Mesorhizobium onobrychidis: one gene and its partners. The protein of the gene in region 3 interacts with the protein of the main gene of each other region in a pairwise test. Links are inferred from orthologs where the notes say so. Each region holds a gene or a part of one and is shown on either strand. Other genes may lie near its edges. The genes, in order: IHQ72_RS26035, secA and ybgC.

Region 1 (6,383 bases), 4.0 Mb from region 3 along the record:
CGGGATGGATAGCGCGCGTCTCATAGCCCTGGCTCTTCAGGAACGTCGCCATCGACGGCACCGGCGCGCGGACATATTGCTGGTAGGGGATGCTGCCGGCCGGCAGGAAGGCGTTGGAAAAGCCGGTCAGCGCCTCGAATTCGACATTGGCGGTCATACCGCCGAATTCGGGTGAGAACATATAGCCCGAGCGCAGCGCCCGCACATTGGGAATCGGATCGGGCGTGATGGTGACGCCGGGCAGCTCGGTCGGGTCCCAGAAGGATTCGCTCATGACGATGATGATGTCGGGCTTCTCGGCCGGTACCGAGGCCGTCACATCAGGCCTGTCGATTGCTGCGATCGACTTGTCGGAATAGCCGGCAGGCGCCGAGACATGGGCCATCGGCACGTTGAGCGCGAAGGCGAGCGCAAAACCGTTGGAGGCGTAGTTTTCCTTCTGGTCCCACATGATCGGGATGATCTGCAGCCGGTCACGCGTCCACGAGAAGGTTGCATAGTCCATGATCGAGACGAAGAAGGCGAGCAGTGGCACGGTCAGCGTCAGCCGGGCAAGGCGCCCCTTGCGGCTGAGCGCCGGCACGCGGCGGCGCCACAGCCGCCAGCCATAAACGAGCAGCGACAGCCCACCGACGATGCCGACCGCCAAGGCGAGGGCGGTTCCCGGGCGTTCGCGCACCAGAAGCGGCATCAGCGCCACGATCTGGCGTGAATAGAGGAAATCGGTCGGATAGAGCGGATCGCCGAGATAAAGCGATTTCTGATGGCCGACGAAGGCCAGCGCCAGGGTCAGCGGCGCGACGATCATCAGGCTCTGGTGGCTGCGGCCGAGCACGGCATCGAGGCCGATCAGGATCAGCGCGAAGATGATGATGGTGGTCCAGCCCGGCTTGAAGGGCTGCAGGAAGAAGGCGACGGTACCGGCAAAGTCGCCGCGCACGATCAGTTCGATCGCAAAAACCAGGATGGCGGCAGCGAGAAGGCTGACGAGGCCATAACGGATAACAGGCCATTTCCGGCCCGGCAGATAGCCGGTGGCCGGATCGCCTTCCAGAAACTGTGGCGCGGCTTTGCCAGCGCCCTTCCTAGTCCTTGCCACCTTACAATTCCCCCGACCATACACAAAAGCGTCATTGAGCTGTCATCGATATGTCACGAAAAGCTAGCGCCTGTGGCTGAAATAAGAAGAGCCAGCAAACGAATCGTGAGCGATTTTCATCATGAGTGATCGACAAAAAGCCTTTTGGAACAGGTACTCGGCCAGCAATACCGAGCCGGAGTGGCCCGGGTCGGGCCGATGGCGGACTTGACTTGCCCGCCCGCCTTGCGTCACAGGCAGGAAAAATCAGCCGCTTGGGAGCCACACATGGCCGTTGCATTCACCTTTCCGGGACAGGGCAGCCAAGCTGTCGGCATGGGCAAGGACCTCGCCGACGCCTTTCCGGAATCGCGGAAGATCTTCGAAGAGGTCGACGACGCGCTCGGCGAAAACCTGTCGAAGCTGATCTGGGAAGGGCCGGAAGAGACGCTGACGCTGACCGCCAATGCCCAGCCGGCGCTGATGGCGGTATCGCTCGCCGCGATCCGGGCACTGGAATCGCGCGGCTTCTCGCTGAAGGACAAGGTCGCCTATGTCGCCGGCCATTCGCTTGGCGAATATTCGGCACTTGCCGCCGCCGGTTTCGTTTCGGTCGCCGATGCGGCCCGGCTCTTGCGTATCCGCGGCAATGCCATGCAGGCGGCTGTGCCGGCCGGTGAAGGCGCCATGGCGGCGATCATCGGGCTGGAACAGGCCGATGTCGAAGCCGCCTGCGCTGAAGCGGCCAAAGGTTCAGCCAAAGATTCAGTTTGCCAGATCGCCAACGACAATGGCGGTGGCCAACTGGTGATCTCCGGCGCCAGGGCGGCGGTCGAGCTGGCGGCGAGACTGTGCATGGAAAAGGGCGCCAAGCGGGCGCTGATGCTGCAGGTCTCGGCGCCCTTCCATTCGGCGCTGATGGCACCGGCGGCCGAGGTCATGCGCGAGGCATTGGCCGAAGTCACGAAGAACGCGCCGTTCGTGCCCGTGGTCTCCAATGTGTCGGTCACTCCGTCCAGCGATCCGGACGCAATCGCCCGCCGCCTGGTCGAACAGGTGACCGGCCGCGTGCGCTGGCGCGAAACGGTGGAATGGTTCGACGCGAATGGCATTGCGACGCTTTACGAAGTGGGCGCCGGCAAGGTGCTGTCGGGACTGGCGCGGCGCATCAACCGCGATATGGCCACCGGCGCCGTCGGCACGCCGGCGGATGTCGACGCGGCGCTGGCGGCGCTCGCATAACCGCCAAGATTTGGCCCCACCCGTGTAGGGTGTTCTCTCTTAGATCAGGAGACAAGACATGTTCGAATTGACCGGCCGCAAGGCCCTCGTCACAGGCGCATCGGGAGGCATCGGCGAGGCGATCGCCAGGGTGCTGCATGCGCAGGGCGCCGTCGTCGGCCTGCACGGCACCCGCGTCGAAAAGCTGGAGACGCTGGCGGCCGAACTCGGCGACCGGGTCAAGCTGTTCCCGGCGAACCTTTCCAATCGCGACGAGGTCAAGGCGCTCGGCCAGAAGGTCGAGGCCGATCTCGAAGGCGTCGACATTCTCGTCAACAATGCCGGCATCACCAAGGACGGTCTGTTCGTACGCATGGCGGACGCCGACTGGGATACGGTGCTCGAAGTCAATCTGACCGCCGTGTTCCGGCTGACCCGCGAACTCACCCATCCGATGATGCGGCGCCGGCATGGCCGCATCATCAACATCACCTCCGTGGTTGGCGTCACCGGCAATCCCGGCCAGACCAATTACTGCGCCTCCAAGGCCGGCATGATCGGCTTTTCCAAGTCGCTGGCGCAGGAGATCGCCACCCGCAACATCACCGTCAACTGCGTCGCCCCGGGCTTTATCGAATCGGCGATGACCGACAAGCTCAACGACAAGCAGAAAGAGGCGATCATGGCGGCGATCCCGACACGGCGCATGGGCACCAGCGCCGAAGTCGCTTCCGCCGTCGCCTATCTCGCTTCCAACGAAGCTGCCTATGTCACCGGCCAGACCATTCACGTGAATGGCGGCATGGCGATGATTTGACAGTTGCGGGAAAACACCCCTTTTCGCCTTGGACCCGGGCCGATTTTCGTGTAATGCGGCCCGCAACCCGGCGGTTCGGGCAAAAACCGGTCCGGTGCCGTTGCGTTTCCGACAGGACCATCTTTCAGCTTGATTAGCGGCATTCTGCCCGCTAACGAAGACAGACAAACAAAAGACGAGGATGCCCAAATGAGTGACACCGCAGAGCGCGTCAAGAAGATCGTTATCGAGCACCTTGGCGTCGATGCCGACAAGGTGACGGAGCAGGCGAGCTTCATCGATGATCTGGGCGCGGACAGTCTCGACACGGTCGAACTCGTCATGGCGTTCGAAGAAGAATTCGGCGTCGAGATCCCGGACGATGCGGCCGAAACCATCCTGACTGTTGGCGATGCGGTGAAGTACATCGATAAGGCTTCTGCCTGACGCTATTTGCAGTCATCACCGAGGAGGACCTGCGATGAGGCGTGTCGTCGTCACGGGCCTTGGGCTGCTTTCGCCCTTCGGCGTAGGCTTCGAGCATGGCTGGAAGGAGCTTCTTACCGGCCGCAGCGCAGCCAAGCGCATCACCGAGTTCGAGGTGGAGGATCTTGCCTGCAAGGTCGCCCACGTCATTCCCCGCGGCAATGGTGAGAACGCCACCTTCAATCCCGAGGCCGTTCTCGAGCCGAAGGAACTGCGCAAAATCGGCGACTTCATCCTGTACGGGATCGCGGCCGCCGACGAGGCGCTGAAGGATTCCGGGTGGGCGCCGAAGTCGCATGAGGAGCAGTGCGCCACCGGCGTGCTGATCGGCTCCGGCATCGGCGGCATCGAAGGCATCGCCGAGAACGCGATGATCCTGAAGGAGCGCGGTCCGCGCCGCATCAGCCCGTTCTTCATCCCCGGCCAGATCATCAATCTCGTCTCCGGCCAGGTTTCGATCCGGCATGGGCTGAAAGGCCCCAACCACGCCGTCGTCACCGCATGCTCCACCGGCGCGCATGCCATCGGCGATGCCGCTCGACTGATCATGTGGGGCGATGCCGACGTGATGGTCGCGGGCGGCACCGAGGCGCCGGTGACGCGGCTGTCGATCGCCGGTTTCGCAGCCTGCCGTGCGCTGTCCACCGACCGCAACGACGCTCCGGAAACGGCCTCGCGTCCCTATGACCGCGACCGCGACGGCTTCGTCATGGGCGAGGGCGCCGGCGTCGTCATTCTGGAGGAACTGGAACACGCCAAGGCACGCGGCGCCAAGATCTATGCCGAGGTCACCGGTTACGGCCTGACCGGCGATGCCTATCACATCACCGCGCCGGCCGAAGATGGCGACGGCGCCTTCCGCTGCATGGTTGCGGCGCTGAACCGGGCCAAGCTGACGCCCGCAGACGTCGACTACATCAACGCGCACGGCACCTCGACCATGGCCGACACGATCGAGCTCGGCGCCGTCGAGCGGCTGGTAGGCAACGCCGCGTCGAAAATATCGATGTCGTCGACCAAATCGTCGATAGGCCATCTCCTGGGTGCGGCGGGCGCCGCCGAGGCGATCTTTTCGATCCTCGCGATTCGCGACAACATCGCGCCGGCCACCATCAATCTCGACAACCCAGAGCGCGAAACGGCGATCGACCTGGTGCCGCACAAGCCGCGCGCCCGCCAGATCGACGTGGCGCTGTCCAATTCCTTCGGCTTCGGCGGCACCAACGCCTCCCTGGTCTTCCAGCGCTACAATGGCTGACCGGTCCGCCGGCCGGCACAGTGTATGCGTGCCGTCAATTTTGCCATATTCGCCCCTACTCTGCCCAAGGGGATTCGTTGCAAGACCAAACGGTAGGGCGCCATGAACACGAACGGGGAATTCGGGCAACGGTCCGCACCGTCGGGTCCGATCGTGCCGAAGACGGCCAGCGAAGCATTGCGGCCTGAAGCCGGCACGCCGCCGCCCAAGCGCTCGCGCGCCTCGCGCAGCCAGTTCGTCGTGTTCATGAACTTCGTCATCTCCTTGGTGATGCTGTTGGTTCTGGCGGCCGGTTTTGCATTGTATTTCGGTAAGCAGGAATTCAACGAGCCCGGCCCGTCGGCCAATGCCGACACCTTCCTGGTCAAGCCGAACACCGGCGTCCAGGAAATTGCAGAGCAGCTCGAGCGGCGTGGACTGATCAGCGACGCGCGCATCTTCCGCCTTGGCGTGCGTGCCTTTGGCAATGATTCGGAACTGAAGGCCGGGGAATACGAGATCAAGCCGCAGGCCTCCATGCGCGACATCATGGAGTTGCTGAAGAGCGGCAAGTCGGTGATGTATTCGCTGACCGTCCCCGAGGGACTGACGGTCGAGCAGGCGCTGCAGCGCATCGCCGATCAGGCAGCGCTCGACGGCGATATGCCGGCGACCATTCCACCCGAGGGCAGCCTTGCCACCGACACGCTGCGTTTCACCCGCGGCGCGACACGCCAGCAGATGGTCGAGAAGCTTTTGGCGAATCAGAAGAAGCTGGTCCAGGATGTCTGGCAGCGGCGCGCCCCCGATCTGCCTCTGGCCAATGTCGACGACTTCGTCATCCTGGCTTCGATCGTCGAGAAGGAGACGGGCAAGGGCGACGAACGCTCACGGGTCGCCGCCGTCTTCCTCAACCGGCTGGCCAAGGGCATGCGGCTGCAGTCCGATCCGACCATTATCTACGGCCTGTTCGGCGGCAAGGGCAAACCCGCCGACCGCCCGATCTACCAGTCGGACATCAAGAAGCCGACGCCCTACAACACCTATCTGATCAATGGCCTGCCGCCGACGCCGATCGCCAATCCCGGCCGAGCGGCGCTGGAGGCGGTAGCCAACCCGTCGAAGACCGACGACCTCTATTTCGTCGCCGATGGCACCGGCGGTCACGTCTTTGCCGCGACGCTCGCCGAGCACAATGAGAACGTCGCCCGTTACCGGGCGCTGCAGAAGAAGCTGGCCGATGAAGCCGCCAAGGCCGGTGCTGACAAGGCCGACGCCGCCAAGGTGGAAGGTCAGACCGATGCGCCGGTTGACGGCGGCGATGGCGATGCGGGAGCGGCGGCGCAGTAGCGCCGGACGGTTCTGGGATCGTCCCTCCGATTCGTTGACGGCGGCGGACGTGCTGATTTTGTGATCAGGAGCGTCTGCGTCCGATCCGGCGCGAAGAGGCGCTCCGGCATTTTGAAGCCGCGCATGATCTGGCCCGGAACCGCTTCCGGGATCATGCGCCAGGGGGAAGCAAGGGTATCATGAATTTGCAGAGCATGACCGGTTTTGCGCGGGCC
Region 2 (6,820 bases), 320 kb from region 3 along the record:
TGACCAGCGTGCGCTGCCAGATCTCCCACTCTTCGGTCAGCGGGAACACCACGTAGAGGATCGCGGTTATCAGCGGATAGACGCCGGCAAGCACCAGCAGGGCAAAGCGGGGGCGCGAGAAGCGGGCGGCGGTCGAGGTCATTGGGTCTCTCCTTATCGTTACGAAACGTTCCGTTATATGAAACGGGCCGTTCCGTTTCGTCAAGAGGTCGTATATGCATGCTGAGGAAACTTGCCGATAAGGAAAAAAGCAGATGGCTGAGGAAGCAGATCGGGCTCGCAAATCAACTGGGGCGAGGCGCAATCCCGACAGCGCCGACGCCATTCTCGACGCCGCCGAGGCGGTGCTGGTCGAGGCCGGTTATTCCGGCTTCTCGATCGAAGCAGTGGCGCGGCGGGCGCGCGCTGGAAAGCCGACGATCTATCGCTGGTGGCCGAGCAAGGCCGCTTTGCTGTTCGACGTCTATCAGCGGCTAAAGCGCGTCGAGAACCCCGACTCCGGAAACCTCGAGGATGATCTCGTCGGCTTCCTGAAGAACCTGTTCTCGCACTGGCATGAAACATCGTCAGGCAGCGTCTTCAGATCGCTGATCGCCGAGGCGCAGTCGGATGCGACCGTGGCCGCCGTGCTTGTCGAATACACGAAAGGACGCCATGCCCATACCGGCCAGATGATCGAACGCGCCAAGGCAAGAGGCGAAGTGGCGGCCGACGTCGATGCCACGCTCGTCGCCGACCTGGTCGCCTCCTTTGCCTGGACGCATCTTTTGACCAATCGCCTCGACGAAGACGAAACGACGCTGCGCAGGGCGGTTGGCTATGTGTTGAAGGGCATAGCCGCTGACGATGCCGGCTCGGTCGACGCCGCGGCGGTCCGGCGGAGGCGTCGACGCATTGTAGGATAGGGCGCTCTCGACGCCGCGCTTCTTCCCTACTCCCCTTGTGGGAAAAGGTGGATTGGCGCGCAGCGCCAAGACGGAAGAGGGGTGCTGGCCGGAGCGCTGTCGGTGCCAAGCTGGAACACCCCTCATCCGACCGAGCGGAGCCTGTCCTCGGGCTTGCCGGAGGCAAGACCCGTAGGCTCGGCCACCTTCTCCCACAAGGGGAGAAGGGAAGACCTGACGCAACGCCCATAAAGTGGCGGGCAAACTCAAACCTGAACCGACTGCCCTGCTTGCCCCAGCCTCACGTTGGACTACTTGGTGTTTTCCAGCGCGTCGACCGTCTTCTTCAGCTTCTCGTCCGGGATCTCGACTTTGGCCTCGGCGCGCAGCGACTTGACCAGCGCGATATATTTGTCGCGGATGACCGCCTGACGGGCCTGGTCCTTGACCTGGTCGAAGGCCGGCGGCTGCTTGGCGCGCTTGTCCTCGACCTGGATGACATGCCAGCCGAACTGCGACTGCACCGGCTGCTCGGTGTATTTGCCGACCGCCAGCGCGAAGACCGCCTTGTCGAACTCCGGCACCATCTGGCCGGGTCCGAACCAGCCGAGATCGCCGCCGCTGGTCTTGCCGCTCGGATCGCTGGTGTGCTCGTTGGCGAGTTTCTGGAAATCGGCGCCGCCGTCGAGCTGCTTGATGATCGCATCGGCCTCTTCCTTCGACTTCACGAGGATGTGACGGGCATGCACCTCGTTGGTCGGCGGCGTGTTGGCGATTTCCTGGTCGTAGCGGGCGCGAACCTCGGCATCCGTAACCTTGCCGACGACATCCTTCTCGACCATCTCGCCATGCAGGGCGCGCTGCTGCAGGAACGCCATGCGGCGCTGGAAGTCTGGATCCTTGTCGAGGCCGGTGGTGACCGCCTGGGCGGCCATGACCTTGATCTCTATCGCCGCCGAAAGTGCTGCGGCGCGGCGCTGTTCGGGCGGCATCTGCGCGAACTGCTGCGACAGCTCGCCTTCGGCAAGCGCAAGGTCTGCCTCGGTCAGCGTCTGGCCGTTGATCGTGGCGACCACGCCGTTCGGATCGACCGGCGCGGCCGGTTGGGCCGGGGCTGGTTGGGCAGGCGCGGCGTCCTGCGCCATCAGTGGCGACAGCGACAAAGCCGACAGCCCGAATGCCAGGCCGAGGCTGGCGAGCGACGCGCGGCGGAACAATAAGGACATACGATTAACTCCAATAGGGGATAGCTAGAGCAGGATGGCTTCCAGACCAGCCAGATTGTGGCGGAATTTGGCACGGTCGTCAGGGCGAGCGCGCCGTTGACATCGATTGAGCCCCCTCTTATCTGTCCAACGACTTTGCGTCCAGAACCGTTTTCCGGGCGCTTTTTGCGTTTGTCCGCGTTTCACGTGGATTTGATGGGGCCGCCGGCACCCGTCGCAACGACTTGGAATGCTATCGAAAGGACCATTGAATGGTCAGTTTTGGCGGTCTCGCCCGTAAGGTTTTCGGCTCCTCCAACGATCGCCGGGTCAAGTCGACCCGACCGCGCGTCGAAGCGATCAACGCCATGGAAAACGAGATGCGGGCGCTCTCCGACGCCGAGCTGACGGCCCGCACGGAAAAATTCCGCCAGGACGTTGCCAACGGCGCCAGCCTCGATGATCTGCTGGTGCCGGCCTTCGCCACCGTGCGCGAAGCGGCGCGCCGCGTGCTCGGCATGCGCCCGTTCGACGTGCAGCTGATCGGCGGCATGGTGCTGCACAATGGCGGCATCGCCGAGATGCGCACCGGCGAGGGCAAGACGCTTGTCGCCACGCTGCCCGTCTATCTCAACGCGCTCGCCGGCAAGGGCGTCCATGTCGTCACCGTCAACGACTACCTTGCCACACGCGACTCCGAATGGATGGGCCGCGTCTATAAATTCCTCGGCCTTACCGTCGGCGTCATCGTCCATGGCCTGTCCGACGAGGAACGCGCCGCCGCCTATGCCGCCGACGTCACCTACGCCACCAACAACGAGCTCGGCTTCGACTATCTGCGCGACAACATGAAATTCGAGCGCGCGCAGATGGTGCAGCGCGGCCACAGCTACGCGATCGTCGACGAGGTCGACTCCATCCTGGTCGACGAGGCGCGCACGCCGCTGATCATTTCCGGTCCGCTCGAGGACCGCTCGGAAATGTACAACACCATCGATGCCTTCATGCTGAAGCTCGAGCCGGCCGACTACGAGATCGATGAGAAGCAGAAGACCTCGATCTTCACCGAGGAGGGCACCGAGAAGCTGGAGAACCTTTTGCGCGACGCCGACCTGCTCAAGGGCGAGTCGCTCTACGACGTCGAGAACGTCGCCATCGTCCACCACGTCAACAATGCGCTGAAGGCGCACCAGCTGTTCCAGAAGGACAAGGACTATATCGTGCGCAACGGCGAGATCGTCATCATCGACGAATTCACCGGCCGCATGATGCCCGGCCGCCGCTATTCGGAAGGCCTGCACCAGGCGCTCGAGGCCAAGGAGCATGTGGCGATCCAGCCGGAGAACCAGACGCTCGCCTCCGTCACCTTCCAGAATTATTTCCGCCTCTACAAGAAGCTCGCCGGCATGACCGGCACGGCGCTGACCGAGGCCGAGGAATTCGGCAACATCTACAATCTCGACGTCACCGAGATCCCGACCAATCTGCCGGTCATCCGTATCGACGAGGACGACGAGGTCTACCGGACCGTCGAGGAGAAATACAAGGCGATCGTCAAGGAGATCAAGGAAGCCCGCACCAAGGGCCAGCCGACGCTGGTCGGCACCACCTCGATCGAGAAATCCGAGCTGCTGGCCGCGCGCCTGCGCAAGGAAGGCTTCACCGACTTCGAGGTGCTGAACGCCCGCCACCACGAGCGTGAGGCGGCGATCGTCGCCCAGGCCGGAAAACCCGGCGCCATCACCATTGCGACCAACATGGCCGGCCGCGGCACCGACATCCAGCTCGGCGGCAATGCCGACATGCGCATCGCCGAAGAGCTTGGCGATATGCCGACTGGCCCCGAGCGCGAAGCCAGGGAAAAGGCAATCCGCGACGACGTCGCCCGGCTGAAGGAAAAGGCGCTCGCCGCCGGCGGCCTCTACGTGCTCGCCACCGAACGCCATGAAAGCCGCCGCATCGACAACCAGTTGCGCGGCCGCTCAGGCCGCCAGGGCGATCCCGGCCGCTCAAAGTTCTTCCTGTCGCTGCAGGACGATCTGATGCGCATCTTCGGCTCCGAGCGCATGGACGGCATGCTGCAGAAGCTCGGCCTCAAGGAAGACGAGGCGATCATCCACCCCTGGATCAACAAGGCGCTGGAAAAGGCGCAGAAGAAGGTCGAGGCGCGCAACTTCGACATCCGCAAGAACCTGCTGAAATATGATGACGTCTCGAACGACCAGCGCAAGGTGGTGTTCGAGCAGCGCCTCGAGCTGATGGACGGTGAGGGCCTCTCCGAGACCATCGCCGAAATGCGCGAGGGCGTCATCGACGAGATCGTCGCCAAGGCCATTCCCGAAAACGCCTATGCCGAGCAGTGGAACGTCGCCGGCCTCAAGGCCGAGGTCGCCGAATTCCTCAATCTCGACCTGCCGATCGAGGACTGGGTCAAGGAAGAGGGCATTGCCGAGGACGACATCCGCGAGCGCATCAGCCAGGCCGCCGAAACTGCCGCCAAGGAGCGTGCCGAGCGCTTCGGCCCCGACGTGATGACCTATGTCGAGCGCTCGGTGGTGCTGCAGACGCTCGACCATCTGTGGCGCGAGCACATCGTCAACCTCGATCATCTGCGCTCGGTCGTCGGCTTCCGCGGCTACGCCCAGCGCGACCCGCTGCAGGAATACAAGGGCGAGGCGTTCGAGCTGTTCCAGGCTATGCTCGGCAATCTGCGCCAGGCCGTCACCGCGCAATTGATGCGTGTCGAGCTGGTCCGCCAGGCCGCCGAAGCGCCGCCGCCCGAGGCGCCCGATATGTTCGGCAGCCATCTCGACGGCACCACCGGCGAGGACGATTTTAACGGCGGCGAGACCGGGCTTCTGGTTCGCCAGGAGACCAACGCCATCGTCGCCCCCGAAAACCGCGACCCAAACAACCCCGCCACCTGGGGCAAGGTCGGCCGCAATGAGGCCTGCCCGTGTGGTTCAGGCAAGAAGTACAAGCATTGCCATGGGGCGTTTGCGTAAGCTTGCCTTCGCCCCGTTCACGGGGAGAAGGTGCCGGCAGGCGGATGAGGGGCGGCGCCGGCGTTCGCGGTTAGCCAATCTCCCCACCTGAGGGGGAGATGGCCGGCAGGCCAGAGGGGGCGCTGTCCCGCCGGCGTATCCGTTATTACGCCGCTTTCGGCCGCTCCATTTCAGCCTCGAGCTCGAACTTCAACTGCGCGGCCTCTTCCTCCGGCAGCCAAAGCACCATCTGGGGCACGATCTTGCGGTAGAGCCGAGTGCTGTCCTGATCCCAAGGCAACGTCTCCGCGCTGCGTGCCTCGGCGATAAGCCTGTGCAATCGCGCGCGCACCCGGTCCGGATCGCCGTGACAATAAACGGTCGGCGCATCCCATCGTAAGCGTCCGGCGTCCTACGCGGCTTGAGCGTTACGAGGACGCATTCGAGCTCAGAAGAAAGTTGCCAGACTACTTCATCGACTCGACCTTCTACGGAGCCGCGATGCTCGCGGAACTCGGTCGCCTTGACGAGGCGCGACAATGGGCCGAGCTGGCTGTTGCAAGGCCAGCACCCTGGAGGCGCAAGGCAGGCGAAGAAGACGTGCATTCAAATTATGCTCGAAAACAACCCCTACCGCAGCCCGGAGGACCAGCAGCATTTCGCAGATTCATTGCGCAAGGCCGGTGTGCTAGAATAGGCGGGAATATGCATCCGATCATTGCCTGTATCTTGGAGGTGCGAAGTGTCGGGCCAACCCATTACCGTTCTGATGGTCAATGAGTATCCTGACTACATCGACGCCAAAGTGTGGGCTGCTGAGCTGAAGAATCGTGTGCCGCAGCTGGAGTTCAGGCTTTGGCCAGACGTCGGGAACAAAGGAGACATAGATATAGTGCTGATCGACAAAGGCGCCAGTCCTGGCTTTTTCGACGCGATGACAGGACTGCGCGCCGTCGTCTATTTGGGGGCAGGTGTCGACGGTATTGATCTCCAAAGCTTTCCAAAGAGTGTTTCGCTCATTAGGCTCGCAACGCGTGAGCAGGCTTCGGAAGTGGTGCAGTACATCGTCCTTCGCGTTCTCTGCCAGCAACGGCATGTTGCGGAGTACATGAGTCAGCAAGCCCGCAAGATTTGGAGTCCGATCGCGCCGCGGAAGGTCTCCGAGACAAGAATTGTTGTGCTGGGTGCGGGCCGGATCGGTGGCTGGGCCGCAAAGCTGTTTGCGGACCTGGGCTACGACACTGCTGTCTGGTCTCGTCACCAGAAGACGCTTCCTGGCATACAGAGTTACTTTGGCCGTGCCCAGCTTGCGGACGCACTCACACTCCGGGACTACGTTATCTGTTCACTTCCCCTGACTGGTGACACTCGTGGGATACTGAACTCCAGTGCCTTTGGAAAAATGAAGCGAGGTGCCTACCTCGTGAATGTCGCCAGGGGCGCGCATGTCAACGAAGCCGACCTGATCCGCGCTCTCGACGAAGATCAGCTTTCTGGTGCTTGCCTTGACGTGTTTCAGCGTGAACCGCTGGAGGCCTCATCGCCACTGTGGAATCATCCCAAGGTGACCATCACACCTCATGTCGCGAGCTTCTGGGTGGATTCTGGAATCGACCAGGCCGCCGATCTCTGCGGTCAAGTCGCAAGAGGAGAGCCTCTGTCCAACAAGATCGACCTCGAACTGGGTTACTAACTCGAGGTAAGGGCCTCACCCCGAGACACGCAGAGCGGAGTGACCAGCCCCCAC
Region 3 (6,256 bases):
AGCGTTTCAGGTCTGCGCTGACGATGTCGGAAATCTCCGCGCCCAACGCATCGCCGCCCTGGAAATCGGTGATGGCGATCGGCAGCGGCTCGACATTGCCTTTGTTGACGTTGAGCTCAACGAGCGCCCGCGCCGGCAAGGTGGCGGCGGCAGTCATGCCCAGCGCCATCGCTACGATCATCAGGAGCGGCTTGAGGATGGATTTCATGTCTTCTCGCTTCTCTTCAATGATTCTACGGGCGCCGGGCCTACAGGCCCAGCATCTCCCTCGGATCGAACGTGACCCGGACGTCGGCCCAGATGTCTTGTTTGCCTGCGGGAACCTGCAGGCCGGCCACATCGCATTTCTGAACCGCGCGCACGGCACTTTCGTCGAACGGGCGGTTTCCGCTCGACTTTTCGACGGATGGCCGTCCGTCCAGCTTGCCGGAGGCGTCCAGGTTGAACCGGACTACGACGATGAAATTCTCGGAACCCTCGAGCCCTACCGGCAGTGTCCAGCAACCACCAAGCTGGGCCTCCAACGCCCCCTGCTCCGACCTTGAAAGCTTCTGGCCCTGATCCTTGTCGGCGCCGAGCGACGCCTGCTGGGTCGAACGCTTGGCGCCGCCGCCGGACGGCTTCCGCTTGTCGAGCAGCGCCGAAATCTCGTCGGCGTTGAACTGCTTGTCTTCAGATTTCGGCTTTGACGAGGCTTCCTTGACCGGCTTGTCGGCGTCCTTGCGCTCGGGTGCCTTGGCGCTTTCGGCCTGGGCCGGCTGCGGCTTTGGCCGCGCCTGCGGGGCCGGCGCAGAGTCCGGAAGCTGCGTCTCCTCGGTTGGCGGTTCCTTGGCAATCGCTTCGGCGACGGCGTCCGGCTTGACCTCAGGCTTCGGGTCGATGGCGGCGGTCTTGTCCTGCGGCGGCGTCGGCGCCGGTTCCTTGGCCGGAGTCGGTTTTGGCTCCGCCTGCTTGACCGGCTCGGGCTTGACCTCTTCCTTCGGCTGCGGCACCGGTGCGACCTCGGTCGCCGGGACAGGCTTGGGCTGCTCCTTCGGCTTCGGCACATCCTCGGGCTTTGGCTTCTCTTTCGGCGTCGGCGCGGGCGGCGGCGCCTCAGCCTTATCGACCGGCTGGGGCTTGGGTTCCGGCGTCGGCGGCTTGTCGGTATCGACGCTGTTGTCGCCGACCGTCTGCGCGTCGGGAACGATGTCCGGGCGCTGGGTCGGCAATGGAGCCGGCTTTTCACTCACCGCAGCTTTCTTGTCGCCTTTCTGTATTTGCGCGATCGCTTCCATCGGCACGATTTCGACCGCCAGCGACTCGGCATCGGACGCCGGCAATGCAGCCGGCGCCGACAGCGTGAACAGGCCGAAGCCGATCACGACCGCATGCAAGATCACCGATGTGGTGAGGCCGGTCCTCATCTTGCGTCTATTGATCCTGTTCCTGCAGTGAAACCAGGCCGATATTCTTGTAGCCGGCGGCCGAGATGCGGGCCATCACCTTCATGGCCGTCCCGTAATCCGTCGCCTTGTCACCCCTGATGAAAATGCGCTCGTCGTAGCCGGTCTTGGAGATCGCCTGCAGCTTCGCCACCAGTTCCTCGATCGGGATCTCAGTTTCCTGCAGGTAAATCTGGCCGACCGGGTTGATGGACACGGTTATAGGCTGTGTATCGGCGTTCATCGCCTTGGCCTGTGTGTCCGGCAGGTCGATCGGCACGCCGACCGTCAGCAATGGCGCCGCGACCATGAAGATGATCAACAGCACCAGCATCACGTCGACCATCGGCGTGACGTTGATTTCCGATATCATCGCGTGATGGCGGCCGCGCCGCCTGTGGCCGCGACCACCGCGTCCTCCGCCACCCGCGCCTACAGACATTCCCATGATTGTTCCTCAGGTCTTCTGCGCGACTTTTTCATCGATTTGGCGCGAGAGTATGGCGGAGAACTCGTCCGCGAACCCTTCCATGCGCACGGCGATCTTGCTCGCGTCCGACGACAGCTTGTTGTAGGCGATGACAGCGGGGATAGCCGCGAGCAGGCCTATTGCCGTGGCCAGCAGCGCTTCGGCAATGCCGGGTGCGACCACCGACAGGCTGGTATTCTTGGATGCGGCGATCGCCTGGAACGAGGTCATGATGCCGATCACGGTGCCGAACAGGCCGATGAAGGGCGCCGCCGAGCCGGTGGTGGCGAGAAAGCCAAGCCGTCCTTCCAGCTTTTCCATTTCGCGGGTCAGCGCTAGGTCCATCGCCTTGTCGATGCGGGTCTGCAGGCCGAGCGGCGATTTCGCGCCCTTCTCGAAGCTCTTCTTCCATTCGCGCATGGCGGCGACGAAGATGGCGCCCATGCCTGTGGTCTTGCGGTCGGCGAGGGTGCGGTAGAGCTCCTCCAGCGACTGCCCGGACCAGAACACCTGTTCGAAGCGATTGAGCGCGAGCCGCATGCGGCCATAGGCGACGAGCTTGTCGACGATGATCGCCCAGGTCCAGATCGAGGCGCAGAGCAGCCCGATCATGACCAGCTTGACCACCCAGCCGGCCTGCATGAACAGCGCCCAAATCGACAAATGCGCGCCCGGTTCGGCGAGTGCGATATTTTCCATGGTTACGTCCTTAAGATTTTCCGGGCACGGCTGGCGGCTGGCCCATGGGCATCCCTTGTGGTCCGTTTGCGCAACGCTTGCGGAATAACCCCAAAATGCACCGTTGGCGGCCTTTTCGGGGAAAATGTTGGTGAAAGGAAGGCGCTGGATTCCTCCAATCTTCACCACCCTCTTCATGAACCGTTATGGTTAAGGATGGGTTAGGACGTACAGCGCGGCGCATTGCCGCGCCTTGGGCGAGCCGCCCGGCATCGTCAGCGGATCACCGGCGTCAGTAACTTACCGATTTGCGTTCGGTATGAAGGCTGCGATCCATTCCTTCGGAAAACGTCTTGGCCGGCCATTCTCGCCGATGATCGCCGCCTCGACCCGCGCCTCGACCAGCACCTCGCCGCCGCGCTTCAGCTGCTGCGCCATGAAGATGCGGGCGCCCGAAATGTCCTCGGTGCGCGTCTCGATGGTCAGGATGTCGTCCATGCGGGCGGATCCACGGAAGTCGATCTCCATGCGCCGCACCACCCAGACTATTTTTTCGCCATGCTTGCCCTCGGCGAGCTCGGTGTGATGGACGCCGGCAAGCCTGAGATAATCGGAACGGCCACGCTCGAAGAATTCGAGATAGCGCGCGTGGTAGACGACGCCGGAGAAATCGGTGTCGGCATAATAGACCCGCGCCATCAGCCGGTGGCCGAATTCCGTCAGCGCGCCGGAAAGCCCGGCGCAGAGCGTCGCCGATTCACCATGATCGTCCATTGCGCTTTCCTTTTCGGGCCTGACCGGGCACCTGAAGCGCGACGCGCTTTAGGTAATTGTTTCCGTGCGTGTCGTTGTCCAAAAACCGCTACACACTTTTGGGCGACACGCATTAACTTGGCGCATTAACCCCGATGGCATTGTTGACCGGGATGATCAAGACCCTGATGGCGGCGCTGCTTGTGCTGGCCGCGCTGGTGCTGCCGGGCCAGGCAGCCAGTTTTTCGATGAAGCGCGGCCTCAATCTTGACCAATGGACGACCTGGCCGGGCGAGGACAAATGGAGCGACCCGCAGGCAATCCTGCCCTATCCGGAATGGCGCAAATTCCTTAACGACGATGACCTTAAGGCGCTGAAGAGCGCCGGCTTCGATTTCCTGCGCATGCCGGTCGATCCGTCGCCGTTCCTGTCCGGCGAGGCGCTGGCGCTGCGCGACGAGCTCTATGCCAGCGTGCTGGGCTCGGTGCGCACGATCAACCGTGCCAGACTGAAAGTGATCGTCGACATGCATCTGATCCCCAGCGGCAGCAGCCGCAAGGTCGGCATGGGCGAGGTGATGGACGATCCACAAATGTTCGACGCCTATGTCGAAATGGTGCGCAAGATGGCGCGCACGCTGGCCGATGAGGATCCGCGCCAAGTCGCTTTCGAGCCGATGAACGAGCCGGTCGTCGACTGTGACGCCGACGGCACCGGCCTCTGGCCGGAGCGCCAGCAGAGACTGTTCGCGGCGGCGCGTTCGTCGGCCACCAAGCTCACCCTGATCCTGACCGGCGCCTGCTATTCCAATGCGGCATCGCTGGCAAAGATCGATCCGAAGGCGATCCCGGACGACAACGTCATCTGGACTTTTCACTCGCACGAGCCGTTCCTGCTGACCCACCAGGGCGCGACCTGGGCCGGCGACTTCATCCCCTACGTGATCGGCCTGCCATATCCGCTCAGCGCCGTCCCGCGCGCCCAGCTGGATGCTACGCTCGACACGATCCGGGCAAGGATCAAGGCCGAGGCGCCATGGACGCGGCAAAGCGGTCTGCTTGCCTATCTCGACGAGCAGGTCGCCAGCATCGATACGGACGAGAAGCTGCTCGAGACGATGGATGCGCCGTTCACCAGGGTCGAAGCCTGGGCAAAGGCCAACGGCATCAAGCCGGAGAACATCACATTGGGCGAATTCGGCATGATCCGCCAGGAATACGGCAATGCCTATGTGATGCCGGCCGAATACCGCGCCGCTTATGTCAGGGACATGATCGCGCGCGCCGAAGCCCATGGCTTCGCATGGTCGGTCTGGAGCTATGGCGGCGCCTTCGGCATCGTCGACGCTTTTGACGGCGACAAGGCAGAGCCGGATGTGATGGAGATGATCAAGTCCCTTCATTGAGCGGTTCAGGCTGAACCCAGTTCGATCGAAAGAATCTCTGGGCGCATCCCAAAACGCACCGGCAGGATGCTGAAGCCGAGGCCTCCGGAGACGATCAGGTTGCGGTTCTCCTCCACGACATGGCCATAGGCAAAACGGTTGCCGAAGCGGGATGGCACGACCGGAGAATAGCCGAGCAACCGCACCTGTCCGCCATGGGTATGGCCCGAAAGGGTCAACGATATCCGTGACGGGACCTTGGGAAATATGTCCGGCTCATGAGCGAGCAGAATAACGGGAGCCTTGTCGCTTACCTTTGCCAGCGTGCCATGCAGGTCGTCCAGTCCTTTGAATCTGCTGCGGCCCCAGGCTTTGCCCGGCCGCAGCGCAAGTTGGTCCGCAAGTCCGGCGACCCAGAAGCCATGCCCGTCCTTTTCCAGGCGGACGACATCGTTTTCTAAGACCGGGATACCGGCGCTCTCGAGCGCCCTGCGCGCCACCGTCGGCCCCAACCCGGCTTTTTGCGCGGAAAGGTCCTCCCACCAGTCGTGATTGCCAAGGATCGACCACACGCCGAGCGGCGCCTTCAGACCGGACAAGGCCGGCGCCCATTCGGAGGAATCCACCTAGTCCGTCACCAGGCGAGTGCCGGATGCATAGTCGCCAAGCAGGACAATCAGATCCGGCTGCAGGGCGTTCGCCCGTTCGGCAAGCGACTTAATCCGCTCCGGCGTCATCCATGGCCGGCAAGCATGAATATCGGCGAGAGCGACAACGCGAAGCCGCAATCCTGCAGGCCAGTTTGGCGGCGTCAATGAATAGCGCTTTACATGCGTCAGCAACATCGGCTCCAGGCCAACCGCATAAGCGCTGAGCGACACGGCCGATAAGAACGAACCGCCGATGAGGCGCAGGAAGCCACGTCTGGTGATCATCGCTCAGCTCCGTCGTTCGCGGGATCGTCGTCCCACAGCGCGAGGCTTCGCGTTAAAATCCGCAAATGTGCCGGCAAGCTGACCAGGATTAGGAGATTTTGCGCAGCTAAAGCATCGGACCCAAAAGTGGGTACCGGTTTTGGGAAAATCCGGTGCTCAAACATTGAGATAGAGCCCCATCCCGCTGTCGGGATGGACCAGGCTCAAAGCGCGCCGCGTTTGAAAGGATTCATGCGACGCGCTTCAAATGTTTGTTTCTATGCATGTCGTTGCCCCAAAACCGCTGCGCACTTTTGGGTGACATGCATCAGGGCGTGGCTGGCGCCGCTGTCTTCATTGCGTCGGCATCCGCGACCTTCTCCATCGTGTTGATGCTGACATGGGGCCATCTTATCAGGCCCGGCAGACCATCGCGACGCGGGAAGAAATCGAGAAGCACGATTTGCAGATATTGCAGAATGAGGCGCGGCGTTCCCGCGGGCGTCAGCTCGTCCAATTCCATTATCCAGAAAGTCGAAATCATTTCGGCCGCGTTGGCCTGCCTTACGATGAAGGGAATATTGACGATCCCGGCGGTCTCGACAGTCGTGCTGACCTGCAGCTTTGTCGTTC

What was found.
Region 1: the proteins of ybgC (region 3) and IHQ72_RS26035 interact in binary tests that used the Escherichia coli proteins (3 or more experiments, as listed by UniProt). The link is inferred for Mesorhizobium onobrychidis from one-to-one orthologs.
Region 2: the proteins of ybgC (region 3) and secA interact in binary tests that used the Escherichia coli proteins (3 or more experiments, as listed by UniProt). The link is inferred for Mesorhizobium onobrychidis from one-to-one orthologs.

Annotation. Positions count from the first base shown.
Region 1 is NZ_CP062229.1:5,219,601-5,225,983, reverse strand. Bases 2,110-4,923 are described here. They hold IHQ72_RS26035 (acyl carrier protein), read left to right. Parts: upstream 2,110-3,305; coding sequence 3,306-3,542; downstream 3,543-4,923. Other genes in these bases: fabF (beta-ketoacyl-ACP synthase II), read left to right, coding at 3,577-4,839; fabG (3-oxoacyl-[acyl-carrier-protein] reductase), read left to right, coding at 2,379-3,116; fabD (ACP S-malonyltransferase), read left to right, coding at 2,110-2,320. Also shown: IHQ72_RS26050 (LTA synthase family protein), read right to left, coding at 1-1,099; more of fabD, read left to right, coding at 1,367-2,109; endolytic transglycosylase MltG, read left to right, coding at 4,942-6,168; IHQ72_RS26020 (YicC/YloC family endoribonuclease), read left to right, coding at 6,348-6,383. UniProt on the Escherichia coli protein: Carrier of the growing fatty acid chain in fatty acid biosynthesis.
Region 2 is NZ_CP062229.1:1,571,079-1,577,898, reverse strand. What follows is about bases 2,044-5,294. They hold secA (preprotein translocase subunit SecA), read left to right. Parts: upstream 2,044-2,361; coding sequence 2,362-5,094; downstream 5,095-5,294. Other genes in these bases: IHQ72_RS07770 (hypothetical protein), read right to left, coding at 5,240-5,294; IHQ72_RS07780 (peptidylprolyl isomerase), read right to left, coding at 2,044-2,110. Outside these bases: IHQ72_RS07790 (putative antibiotic biosynthesis monooxygenase), read right to left, coding at 1-142; IHQ72_RS07785 (TetR/AcrR family transcriptional regulator), read left to right, coding at 255-905; more of IHQ72_RS07780, read right to left, coding at 1,196-2,043; more of IHQ72_RS07770, read right to left, coding at 5,295-5,413; IHQ72_RS07765 (NAD(P)-dependent oxidoreductase), read left to right, coding at 5,816-6,766. UniProt on the Escherichia coli protein: Required for protein export, interacts with the SecYEG preprotein conducting channel.
Region 3 is NZ_CP062229.1:1,249,469-1,255,724, reverse strand. Bases 1,609-4,295 are described here. They hold ybgC (tol-pal system-associated acyl-CoA thioesterase), read right to left. Parts: upstream 3,346-4,295; coding sequence 2,872-3,345; downstream 1,609-2,871. Other genes in these bases: IHQ72_RS06040 (glycoside hydrolase family 5 protein), read left to right, coding at 3,480-4,295; tolQ (protein TolQ), read right to left, coding at 1,882-2,592; tolR (protein TolR), read right to left, coding at 1,609-1,872. Outside these bases: Tol-Pal system beta propeller repeat protein TolB, read right to left, coding at 1-181; cell envelope integrity protein TolA, read right to left, coding at 249-1,406; more of tolR, read right to left, coding at 1,414-1,608; more of IHQ72_RS06040, read left to right, coding at 4,296-4,730; IHQ72_RS06030 (heme-binding protein), read right to left, coding at 5,952-6,256.